DNA from 4 places in the Colwellia sp. SU-HH00943 genome. Region 3 is predicted to be linked to each of the others. Evidence: predicted binding sites of a transcription regulator. Region 3 holds the regulator's gene; each other region holds the start of a gene.

Region 1 (3,245 bases), on a different contig from region 3:
CCCCCAACCTATCACATGCATTTCATGCTTAATAACTTGAATAATAACGCACCCAGCTATTTCTCTAGTATCACTATCAAGCATAAACAATGAATCTGAAGTGTTAAATTTATGCGTGAGCATAGAAGATTCACCAAGATTTTCAAGAATAAAACGATGTAGTTTTGACTTATCTATACTGTCAAAGCCAACAGAAACTATCCCTTTAATTTTATCAAGCTTATCTTCATATTTTGCTAAAAATAACTCTAATTTGGATAGTCTATTTTGACTAGGAGAGTTTTGATGATAGTAACGATATTGCGTCGATCTTATCCATTGGCAACACTTAATTAGATAAGTAGGTACTTTAGACTGGTGTTCATCACTCACAAACGTTATTTGAGAGCTATTCCACTTTTTTGCCTCAAGCTCAACAGCAGCAACGAGTAGATCAAGTTCATGAGTTTGTAATTGCTCAGCAAAATATAACCCCAGCTTAATGGAACGCCACTCTACACTTCGCTCAGCAGCTAAAAAAAGCAGAACGTCATGTTCACTGTCTGGGCAAGTAAAAGAATAAAATTGGGGAGCGATTTCAATACCATCAAAATCGCTAGGTTTTACAAGAGTAGCAAGGCGATTCAGAGCTTCTGAATCGCTTACTTGTATTAACATATATAACTTAAGCTGCTGATTTTACACGGAGCTTTCTGCGTCTAACAACAGCACCCATAGCTAACCCTGTAGCTAATAGCGCAATTGAACCTGGCTCAGGTATGCTACTTACTAATCGATGTTCGCCAGCAATAATTCCTCTATTTTGAACATCAGCAATGGCACCACCGAAAATATTCAAAGTATTCTCACCAAATTCTACATCAATCCAACCGTAACGAGTTTCACCTGCTACATCCAATGATAAGCCCATCAAACCACGGCCTTGTAATGCTCCAAAAGTTCGAGTGTTGCTAAGTTGAGTTGTAGAATTATGGCTCCAGCTATACCAACAACTTGATTTAAAACAGTTTTGGAAAGAGGAATAAGACTGTAAATACAAACTATCATTTGAAAAAATTGAATCGCTTGTGTTACCACTGAAAATAGAGCTTTCATCAATTGTAGAGCCAGAAGTTAATAAAGAGCTCGTCCACAAGTTTGAATAATTAGAACCAAACGTAAATTCTTGGTGGTTTTCATAAGTTCTATGGCCTGTTTGACCTGATGCTGTCGGTGTAGGTAAAGGACTATAGTTATCATTTAGATTACTATATCCTAGGTTATAATCATAAACGCCATCACCATTTAGATCTATTGCATCATTATTAGCATAGGTTGCAGGGTCTATATTAATAACCCCTGCTTGAACAAATAAAGGAACAATACTAATACCTGCAAATACTACTTTAGTGCTTTTACTTATCTTTGTCATTTGAGAAGAACCTTTAATTCAAATTATTAATAAAACCTAGTCAGAACAAAGCAAAATACAAGCCAACTTTATTTATTCTTGTTTTACATAAAGTTAAATAAAACCCAAAGGATTTATTAACAATAATGTAAAATTATCAGACACTAATTGAATAAAAAATAAATTATTAGAACTAGATAGTATTTAAATTCACATATTGACCCAGCATATTAAAAAACAGACAGGTGAAAATAATTCACCTATCGAGTGAATTTATCTCGTTTGCCTAACTACGAAGATATTAATACTATGACCTTGTTCTTTGAATTTCCCCCGATTTTTTAAAGACAATATGTTTCATTAGCTTTATTTTTAGGACATCATTTGATGTCCTTTTTTTTGTCTGAATTTTACCGAAGACAAATTACTTTACCTTTACTTCACATTGATGAGTGAAAAAAATTCATCTATCGAGTGAATTTATCTCGTTTGCCTAACTACGAAGATATTAATATTATGGCCTTGTTCTTTGAATTTCCCCCGATTTTTTAAAGACAATATGTTTCATTAGCTTTATTTTTTAGGACATCATTTGATGTCCTTTTTTTTATCTAAAAAATTCATTAATCATGATGTAAATTATTTGTGCAACCGAACTAAAATAGTGCGAAAAACAGGTTATAACTTATATCAACAATTTTTTTTAAATTAAAGTTCAACAACTTACATGTCGGTTTAATTTTTGCTATGTAAGTTTGTCATTAATAAAATTACAGAATAATATGCCAATTCAAACTCCTATCCGTGGTTTACGCTCTTTTTGTGTTGCATCAAAGTGTTTAAGCTTTAAGCATGCTGCTGCTCAATTATTTTTAACTCCATCGGCAGTAAGCCACCAAATTAAACAACTTGAAGAACAACTTGGCTTAACGTTATTTAAGCGAGGTACAAGATCGATAGAGCTTACCAGTGCAGGTAAACAATTTTATCAAGCAGTACAGCCTATTATTCACCAGCTAGAATCAACTATTTCAGAGTTCACTCATACTCAGCAAAACAAAACAATTGTGATCAGTTTGCCTGAATTTTTCGCCAGCGAATTATTTATTCCAAGGTTAAGTGAATGGTCTGAGCTAAATCCTGACATCAACTTACAATTAGAAACGGTTAAAGCTGGCAGTCAACCTTCGCAAGTGGCTGATTTATCTATTGTGCTTGCCAATGGTAAACCCAACGCAAGTATAGTTCAGGATTTATTTCCAATAAGGTATGCACCTTCTTGTAATAAAAAACTTTATAAAAAGCTTAAATCATCAGGTTTTGACGCCCTAAAAAATACACCTTTAATATTGCATAGATCTCGCCCATGGTCATGGCATCAATGGGCCGACAATGTTGGTATAGACGATTTTGATCCTAAACAAATTATACAATTCGACAGTATGTTTGGGGTTGCTAGGGCTGCACAACAAGGTATGGGCATTGCACTTGTACCACTACCTATGAGTAAAACATGGTTTAGTGAACAGTTATTAGTGAAACTCTTTGATGAAGAGCTAAACACCAATGACCGATACTATTTAATTCAACATGAAAATATGGAAGGTAAACCTGAGCTTACTGTTTTTGCTGATTGGGTAAAAGACACCTTTGTCCTATAGCTTTACCCTATAACTTAGTCATAAACTTCTTCTAAAAGTCCTCTCACTTAATGGATGAAAATAATTCAACCATTAAGTGTATTTTTCTCGTTTGTCAGCATGCGCTCAATTCTCTACATTTAACGGGCATCAACAAGGTGCCTACTTTCAATTGGAGAATTATCATGTCATTAAAATCTATATCTTTAAAAGCG
Region 2 (3,245 bases), on a different contig from region 3:
AAAATAACCTGATTATCGACCACCTGAAAAAACAAGTATAAATACTTGTCATATTTGCCAACACTCGCTTTGAAATTTATGGATAAAGGCTCATGAGCAAATAACTGGTGTTTATGATCATAAAAGTGTGCACGTGTAGAAAACTCAGGCCAATCATTATGTAAACCATCAAGGCGAATAGCCTCGGTTAACTGATAACCATATAAATCTTTACCTTGCTTAACAGTAGGTAAAAAGCTTGCTTGATTCTTAAATAAATTTTCACGCTCGTGAAGCGCTGTTGCCAATGCTCTTGCTGTACCAACGAGTGTTTGCTCTTGGCCAAAGCGTAAATACTTTTCCATTTCCCAAACGTATTGATAGCCAAACCATGGAATAACAAACAAAAAACTGGATAAAAGTAGTAGTTTAGTTCGTAATCCAAAACGCCATTTAAATGGTTTAGTAAGCTTTTGTTTAGCCATGTTCACTCGTATTATTGATACTACTTAACCATCTATAGCCCATACCGTAAACGGTTTCGATACAATCAAATTCGCTGTCTGTTTTTAGAAACTTTTTACGAATGCGTTTTATGTGAGAAGTGATCGTGCTGTCATCCACGTAAATTTTCGAATCTGTCATCAGCTGAGTTCGGTTTTTAACATGCCCAGGATGTTTTGCTAAGGCATGTACTAACCAAAACTCGGTAATGGTTAAATCAATAGCTTTATCTTGCCAAGTTATGGTCATACGTTGACTATCAATGGTTAAAGCGCCAGTTTTTGTAATATGCTCATCACTAACCGGTTGTTTAAACGCTTCTTGTCGACGAAACAATGCTGAAATGCGTGCGGTTAAATGGGGGAGGCTGATATCTTTTGTTAAATAATCATCGGCACCAATTCTTAAACCTGACACTGTGTCAAAATCATTATCTCTAGCCGTTAAAAATATAATAGGTAAACTTGCCGATTTAGCTCGTAGCTGCTGGCATAACACAAAACCGCCATCGTATTCTTCATTTAACCCTATATCTAAAATGACTAAATTGGGTAAACGTAAATTAAAAGCTTGTGTAGCTGTCTCTCTATTGGCATAAGTTTGTACTTGATAGCCTTGGCTTCGTAATACATCGGCATAGTTTTCCCGTATAGCCGCTTCATCTTCAACAATTGCAATTCTTTTTGTCATGTCACTTTTCACTTCTTATATAGCTAGAATCGTGCCTGCGATATTTTCATGCTTTGACTATATCTAAATTTTCCCAAAAGCGCGCATAATTTTTGAAATTGCCATTTTGTTGCCACATTTGCCCTTTAATTTTCCTTTGTTGCTACATGTTAATGCCTTTTTGTCGCTGTTTAATAGAAACCGTAAACGAAAAACGTTTTATACACACATGATTAAATAGCTAAACGAAAGAGGAATTATTATGAAAACTATCAAAGATGTTAACTCAGTTATTACTTCGAAAAAATCACCAAGCAAGATGTTAGTTGCTGCCATAGTTGTAACGGCTATAACTAGCACATCCGTATCGGCTTATGACGATATCAACTTTACACAACGTAGTGAAGCCGAAAAACACCAAGCTAAAACAACTAATGAAAATATAGGGTTTGGCACAGGTGCTGTTATCGGCGGTATTGCAGCGGGCCCATTGGGAGCCATTATTGCAGGCGTAGGCGGTGTTTTTATTGCTAAATTTATTAACGTAAATGATGAAAATGAAGAATTAAACATAGCATTAACTCAAGAGCAAGAAGCACAGCGGTTACAACAAGCGAAAATCAAAGATGAATATCAGGCAAAGTTACAACGTGTTGAGTCTGCTTATCAAAAGCAATTAGTTAGCTTAGAAAGTAAGCAACAAACGGGTCAGTTACAGGCTGATAACCTGCTAATGAGTTTACAATTCTCAACCGGCTCAAGTGAGATAGCGCCACATTATCAAGAACAAGTGTCAGCACTTGCTCAAATACTAAATAGCTCGCCAGCAATGAAAATAGACTTGTCAGGCTATACGGATTTAACCGGAGAAGAGTCTATAAACCAAGCATTATCGCAAGCCAGAGTAGAATCAGTGAAAACCTTATTAATGGCACAAGGCGTTGATGAAGAGCAAATTGAAACCTTTGCTTTTGGACAGCAATCACCGGTTGTGGCGAACAACGAGAAAAAAGTAAGCTTTTATGATCGCCGTGTGGTGCTAAAGCTTCACAAGCCAAGCTCACTTGAAAATAACCAAATGGCAAATAACCACTAAGTAAAAGTATTCGCTATAAAAAATATTAGCTCCCAGTCGTTGTGTAATTAAAAAAGGAGGTGTTTATTAGAATTTAAATCCATATCCGTAAATAAAAAATAGTTGTGTATTCAAAGCCTAAGTTATTATTCCTTGCATGATAATTACTTAGGCTCTGTTCTTTTTATGGTAGCAGCACAATTAAAAGTACGTTTGCGACTTAACCACTAAGTTATTTCTGTTGCTAACCTGAAAAGGTTAAGGGTATGACAGATAAAATTGGCACTTTCTTTATCAAAGTTTGATACCGCAATTCCGACGGGGATTGCTTCAATAATTCTAGCAAGATCATAAGCATTCATCTCGATATTGATTAGAGATAAACGTTTTTCTGCGATTTCTTCTAATATACGGTTTTCAATAACTTTGACGACTTCATCTTTTTCGGTATCGATAATATCACTGCAGAGTGAATGTCCGCAGTGAATTAACTCAGAACGAATTAAGCTACTAGTGACACAATCAAAGACGCCTTCACAGCGCTTTAACAGCAAATCTTGCGTTGCTTGCCAAAAATTATCATGCGCTTTTGAATACGCGATAACATCTTGCTTACTTTGAGAGAAGTGATTAACAACAACGGCTCTAAATAATTCTTTCTTAGAGCTGAATTGTTTATGAATAGTCACACGCGAAATTTCAGCTTGGCGGCTAATAGCTGTAATGTTGGCAGCATTATATCCATGACGAAAAAAGCAATCTGTAGCCGCATTAATGATTATTTCAGTAGACTTGAGCAAAATTTAAAACCAGAGCAAAACACAATTGGGCTAATCTTATCGTGATAAATATTGCGGTGCAATATAAGTTTACAGGTTTACTTATTGTGTAAATGTGTAAACCCGTGTTAATATGCCGTTAATTTAAGACTATCATTGATTCGTTTACTGATAGACGCACGATTTGGAGTTATTGTGAGCCGTATATTATTAATTGTTTTAGCATTTTCCTTATTTTC
Region 3 (3,245 bases):
GGTCATAGTACTTTGAATGGGGTTAATGGCTGGCAATTTTGCCTTTGTATTTAAGAATTTGGCGGTCTAATTTATCTACTAAGGTATCAATAGAGGCATACATCACTTCATTCACCGCTGAAGCATGCACTTCGCTACCATTTAGGTGAACCGTTGCTTCAGCTTTTTGGTCTAATTTTTCTACCGTTAGTACAACGTAAACATTGTTAATATGATCAAAATGTCGCTCTAATTTGGCAAATTTTGTGTCGACATAATCGCGTAAAGACGTGGTAATTTCTACATGGTGACCAGTAAGATTAATTTGCATATGCGTGATCCTTTTAAATGAGATTTACAATAAACTCTTACGTTGATTTGACGGCGGAATAGCTAATGATTCACGGTATTTAGCTATGGTTCGTCTTGCAACATTAATGCCCTGCTCAGCCAATAAATCGGCCATTTTACTATCACTTAGCGGTTTAGCAGGTGTTTCCGCTAAAATGAGCTTCTTAATCAAGGAACGAATTGCTGTTGAAGAGCATTCACCACCATTTTCAGTACTTACATGACTAGAAAAGAAATATTTTAGCTCAAAAATACCTCTTGGTGTGTGCATGTACTTTTGTGTTGTTACACGTGAAATGGTTGATTCATGCATGTCTACTGCTTCAGCTATATCATTTAATACCATTGGGCGCATGGCTTCGGCGCCATGTTCAAGAAAGCCTTGTTGGCGCTGAACAATACAATTTGACACTTTTAGTAGTGTATCATTTCGCGATTCTAAACTTTTTATAAACCATTTTGCTTCTTGAAGGTTTGAGCGAATGAACTGACCATCATCACTAGAAGACTTGGTGGTTTTAGTCATGGCTGCATATTGTTGGTTAATAGATAATTTAGGCGCTGTATCTGGGTTTAATTCTACAATCCAGCGTCCATTTTTCTTTTCTACGGAAACATCAGGAATAACGTACTGCTCATCCCCTTTTATTACCGCATCACCTGGGCGTGGATTCAGTGTTTGAATTAAGCGCATTACTTCGCGAAGTTGATTTTCTTTAAGCTTAGTTTTACGCATAAGCTGACGGTAATCTCGGTTACCCAGTAGGTCTATATGCTCTTCAATGATGTGTTTACTTTCTTTCAAATAAGGAGTGTCTTCATCAAATTGATTTAACTGGATGATTAAGCAGTCAGCAATGGAGCGAGCGGCAACACCGATTGGATCAAAGACGTTAATGCGCTTTAATACCGCTTCCACTTCGTCAAGCTCTAAATCTTCAATACCGACACTTTCTAAAATATCTTCGCAAGAAACGGTTAAATAGCCAGCATCATCTACCGCTTCAATAATGGCAATAGCAACTGCGCGGTCAGTATCCGTAAAGGGTGTTAATTCCATTTGCCAGAGTAAATGATCTTGAATAGAGTCTGTGGTTTCACCTTGATAGGTGTAATCTTCAGAAGGGCTTGAGATTGCACCTGTATTAGAGGTTCCAGCACTGTAACTCTCTTCCCAGGTGGTATCTATATTTAACTCTTCAGGAATATCATTTTGAGCCATTGCTTCGGTAGTACTTATTTCATCAATAGTGGCACTGGTGTCTTCACTACCTTCAGGGCTGGTTTGTTCTGTGCTATTTGTGCTAGCAGAAAAAGCTTCTTCTAACTGTTCATTACTGTTGTCGTTTTCTTCATTGCTATTACTCGGTGAATTTTCATTCACTTCAAGCAAAGGATTACTCTCAAGCACTTCTTGAATTTCTTGTTGAAGTTCCAACGTCGATAACTGCAGAAGCTTTATCGCTTGTTGCAGTTGCGGCGTCATGGTGAGTTGTTGTCCTATTCGGAGCTGCAGTGATGGACGCATTTAGTTCTGTTCTTATCCTGTTGTTGTTATTTTAGTAATACATTCACTATAAATTATAGCTTAATTTTTTTTGTATATTAGTAACTATAGCGTGAATTGTTCGCCGAGGTATACATCTCTGACCTTTTGATTTGCAAGTATTTGGTTTGCATCACCTTGAGCGATAATTTCACCGTGACTTACTATATAAGCATGCTCACAAACATCCAAGGTTTCTCTGACATTATGATCTGTGATTAAGATACCAATTCCTCGCTCTTTAAGATGAATGATAATCTTTTTAATGTCACCTACCGATATAGGATCAACACCGGCAAAAGGTTCATCCAGTAAAATAAATTGAGGATCAGCAGCCAGTGCTCTTGCTATTTCTACACGTCTTCTTTCGCCACCAGATAAGCTCATACCAAGGTTATCTTTGATATGACATATATTAAATTCTTCGAGTAAATGTTCCAGCTTTTCTTGCTTTTTCCCTTCATCAAGGTTTTTGCGAGTTTGCAAAATAGCCATAATATTTTCAGTGACGGTGAGTTTTCTAAAAATTGAGGCTTCTTGAGGTAAATAACCTATACCACGTCGTGCTCTTTCATGCATAGGAGCAAGTGTGACATCTTCATCACTTAAAATAATTTTACCGTCATCATTAGGAACTAAGCCAACAATCATGTAAAACGAGGTGGTTTTGCCGGCGCCATTGGGGCCTAATAAACCAACAATTTGCCCGGTATTCACATTGAGGCTTACACTTTTTACTACTTGCCGACCTTTATATGACTTAGATAAACCGTGAGCGCTAAGGGTAGCTATATCAGTGTTGTCAGTTGCATTAATCATTGTTGTCACTGTCTTTTTTACTGTCATTATTGGCGGCGTTATTTTTTTCTTGTTGAGCTTTAATTTGTGCAGGTTGTAAAATAGTGGTGACGGATTCATCACGACTACTTTCAGCTTCAAGCTTTTCATTTAAGGTGTTATAGGTGATTGTTTCACCAGTAACCATACTACCAGCCTGTTTCACTTTGGCATTGCCTGATACGGTTATCAGATAAATGTCCGGTTGATATTTTATTTCATCAGCCTGTAAGCTAATTAAACTGCCGTCTTCTAATTGTTGTTGAAAAAGAGCTGGTTTGCCTTTGGCTAGGTAGGTGTCGTGCTTTTCATTGGTCTTTTCATTCGTTTTGCTAAAAACCTGCACTATATCGGCTGTTATTGCGATAGAGCCTTGGCGAATACTTACGTCTTCCAAATAACTGGCAATTTTGTTTTTTAAGTCTGCACTTTGACGTTTTGATTTTATGGTAATTTCTTGTGTGAGATCTTTTTTAGCCGCATAACTAGCGTTAGTAAATGTTAATACGCTAGTCGCGAGTAAAACACCTAA
Region 4 (3,245 bases), 280 kb from region 3:
TCATCACTATCAATATCTAGCTCACCCGCATGTTCACCAATCAAAGTAAAACGTAATTGCTGACGCGTATCTAGCTCTGTTCCGGCCAAAAAGTTGAGGAACAACATATTAATATGTTGAATTTCATCATAACCTGCATCAACAGCCTGTTCCGCTGTCATAAATGCCGGTACATGACCACTTAAGCGCATCCCTCTACGGTGCGTATGCTCAGCAATTGATGGAACCCACTTAGGATCTATCGAGCTGTAGAGTTTAATTTGCAAATAACCATTATCAGCGAACCAGTCTATTTTCTCATGCGCTTCCTCTAGTGACGACACAGATAAGCCAGCCGAGTACTCACTCATTTGATCAAAAAAACCTGCACGAAACACACGGTTGCCAATTAAGGTATTACTGTTAAAAAGCTGCTCAATTTCCATAATATTTTTATGATTATTACCTATATCCCTAACGCTAGTCACACCGGCAGCAATATTAAGTAAGCCATCATTTTTACTCAAATGGCCATGCATATCCCACAGCCCAGGTAACAAGGTTTTCCCTTGACCATCAATCACAGAGGTAGATTTAGCTACCTTGATATTTTTTGCAACCTTGACAACTTTTCCTTCTTGTAACAAAACATCAACATTGTTAATCGCTTTACTTGCCAGCACATCCACTAATCGTACGTTTTTAAATAATAAGCTTTGATAACGATGACTTAGCGAGTTGTTAATGCCTTCGAGATAATCTTGTTCGGCTTTATTTTGAATGGCACGTAATTGCTTAAAGTCCTCTAAAGAATAGCCTTCTCGAATAATACTAAGAAAACCCGAGATATCTTTGGCGAAGAAATTACCATCACTATCATACCAACTAAAGTCAGGCGAAAAGCCTAAACCATTTATGGCATATAAACTCACTTTTTCTGCTTTTGAACCTTTACTCAGTGAAACCGTTTCTAATTGACTTAATTGCGCACTGCCAAGGGGTAGTAATTGCACTGAATTATCGATAGATTTAAGCATGGCTTGCACCATGAGATTATCAACAACAACAGCACTATTGGCAGGCAGATAAAAGCGCTGTTCCGTTAACTTAATTTGACCATCATCTTTATTACTTTCCCATGTAGCAATGCCATCGAGCCATTGAAAGCTTTCCTTTATTGGTGCGCCAAAAGGAGATAAGCCTGTTGATTCATAGCTGATCGGTGCGCCATGTTCATTGACTGTGATAGTTTCATCGATTTTATAGATTCGATTATTCCACCTAACATCGAGAAGTCCTTGATATTGAGTATCAGATATTTGTTTCATAACCTGTTTACCTGCCAACCCTTTTTCAGTGTAGATAAGGTTTGTCACTTCTTGCTGAGCTGCAAAAGCGTATGCTGACGTTATAAAGCTGAAAATAAAAATAACAAAAAGTGAGCTGTTTTTCATGAAGTTAATGTCCATTATTTTTTGTGATGACTTTAGTAAAGATGTAAGTGTAGTTGAATAAATCACAAACACCCATTGAGATTACAAGAAACAAATCAATCGTATATAAAATAGTAAAGCCCTGCTATTCCTTGCCCGCTCAATAAAGAATAGCGTAACTGTAACTTAGTCACCTTAAGATAGACGCCATAGAACTGATTAAAAAACAAACATTTGCTTGTCAGTAAATTTTACATGCTAGTAGACAACAAACCCAAAAACTAATTCAACAAACTGAAAGTAAAGGAGTTTTAATTTTTGGCACAGTTAGTGCTTATTCGTATATAGTTTTATATATTTTATTTAGTTTTTAAAGGACAACCATGAAATCAATTTCTAAATTACTTGTGTCAGCTTTATTATTGTTAAGCGCAAATGCAAATGCTTCATTAATGAACGTAAGCTACATTGAAATCTCAAACGAAATTAATCAGTGGTTACAAGTAGCTGAAGTCGTTGCATTAGACACTGATGGCAATGATGCAGCACTTGCAAGTGCTGGCGCTACTGCTACAGCACCTGATCAATGGAGTGCTATTTCTGGTCCTGAAAAAGCTATCGATGGCATCACAGCTGGTAACTACGGTGCAGGTCAAATTTTCCATGAAGGTAGTGACAATTCAAAGGACACATTAACGATTACTTTCCCTTCAATTTTAACCTTAGAGTCTATTCAAGTATTTGGTCGCACTGATTGTTGTGAAAGCAGAGATATCTTCCGCGTTTCATTCTTTAGCGCAACAGGTAACGAGCTTTTCACTACAGTAATTGATTCACGTGTAAGAGGTATTGACCCTGTAGTTAATGTTGTACCAGAGCCTTCAACTATCGCTATTTTTGCTTTAGGTATTTTAGGTTTAGTTGCACGTCGCACTAGAAAATAATCAAGAATTAAAAAGAGCCCCCACTCTTTTAAAAAGCACCATGTTCGCATGGTGCTTTTTTTCTATCTGAACGTTAATGATTCTGAGCCCTTTAAAGCCTAGTGTAACCAAGAAACTTACGCTGTTATCATCTTCCAATAAGCTTCGCCTCCCAATGGAGAGTTAACTCATCCTCATTGATAATAACTAAGCAAAAAATCAACCGTCATCAATTATTGCGGATAATGGTTAACTGAATCATCATCTAAACCTATACTTTTCAGAATTTTAATGTATTGAGGATCACTTCTTAACTGCTTGAATCTAGGATCATTTCGGGTAAACATCAAGCAGTTAGATTGAAAGGCCACAGCTTGCTCCAACAACGGGAATACTTTTTCTTTCTCGCCTAAAAGTGCATGAATAATAGCCGTTTCATAAGGACACATATATTGCTCAGTCATCTCAGCTTCATCAAGCAAAGGCTGAATTTTATCTAGCTGTCCAGCTGCAGCATATGCTTGTGCCAAAATAACTAAACCAAATGGGTCGCGTTCAGACATTTTTACCCCTTGCTTAGCTAAAGCAATACTATTTTGATAGTTTCCCAAGGTATATTCCGCTACTGACAGGCTTAATGGTAAATAAGGAAAATTAGGATGTTGGTGGCGCTTAGTGGTACCCCACTCTACTGCAGCTTGCACATCTCCTGCCATCATCAAAGCCCAAATACCCCACTCTGCAATTTCTGTATTTAGGGGATCAAGTAAATTAGCTTGATAAAGCGCTGTTTTCACTCCCTCAACATTGCCCATTGCAGAGTAATACAACGCAAAACCTAATTCAGTTAGGGCAATATCTGGAGCACTTTTTTTCGCTTCTGACAGCATCTTCCATGCATCATCCCAAA

What was found. The regulator sigma-54, encoded in region 3, starts transcription at its own class of promoters, with help from an activator protein. The targets are predictions, from matches to a motif close to GTTGGCACGNNNNTNGNNT.
Region 1: the regulator sigma-54 is predicted to act here: its motif matches at 1,460-1,478, upstream of AC27GZ_RS14320 (PEP-CTERM sorting domain-containing protein).
Region 2: the regulator sigma-54 is predicted to act here: its motif matches at 1,194-1,212, upstream of pdsR (proteobacterial dedicated sortase system response regulator).
Region 4: the regulator sigma-54 is predicted to act here: its motif matches at 1,730-1,748, upstream of AC27GZ_RS02955 (PEP-CTERM sorting domain-containing protein).

The regions. Positions count from the first base shown of each region.
Region 1 covers NZ_BAAJLW010000005.1:82,276-85,520, reverse strand. The annotation lists gene AC27GZ_RS14325 (hypothetical protein) at 1-657, opposite strand, end outside; gene AC27GZ_RS14320 (PEP-CTERM sorting domain-containing protein) at 665-1,411, opposite strand; gene AC27GZ_RS14315 (LysR family transcriptional regulator) at 2,179-3,051, shown strand; gene AC27GZ_RS14310 (hypothetical protein) at 3,216-3,245, shown strand, end outside.
Region 2 covers NZ_BAAJLW010000003.1:653,933-657,177, reverse strand. The annotation lists gene pdsS (proteobacterial dedicated sortase system histidine kinase) at 1-464, opposite strand, end outside; gene pdsR (proteobacterial dedicated sortase system response regulator) at 457-1,173, opposite strand; gene pdsO (sortase-associated OmpA-like protein PdsO) at 1,415-2,248, shown strand; gene AC27GZ_RS11345 (TetR/AcrR family transcriptional regulator) at 2,455-3,027, opposite strand; gene AC27GZ_RS11340 (efflux RND transporter periplasmic adaptor subunit) at 3,202-3,245, shown strand, end outside.
Region 3 covers NZ_BAAJLW010000001.1:394,183-397,427, reverse strand. The annotation lists gene ptsN (PTS IIA-like nitrogen regulatory protein PtsN) at 1-6, opposite strand, end outside; gene hpf (ribosome hibernation promoting factor) at 23-310, opposite strand; gene AC27GZ_RS01680 (RNA polymerase factor sigma-54) at 335-1,858, opposite strand; gene lptB (LPS export ABC transporter ATP-binding protein) at 1,943-2,668, opposite strand; gene lptA (lipopolysaccharide transport periplasmic protein LptA) at 2,688-3,245, opposite strand, start outside.
Region 4 covers NZ_BAAJLW010000001.1:674,081-677,325, forward strand. The annotation lists gene AC27GZ_RS02950 (amidohydrolase family protein) at 1-1,433, opposite strand, end outside; gene AC27GZ_RS02955 (PEP-CTERM sorting domain-containing protein) at 1,796-2,356, shown strand; gene AC27GZ_RS02960 (winged helix-turn-helix domain-containing protein) at 2,569-3,245, opposite strand, start outside.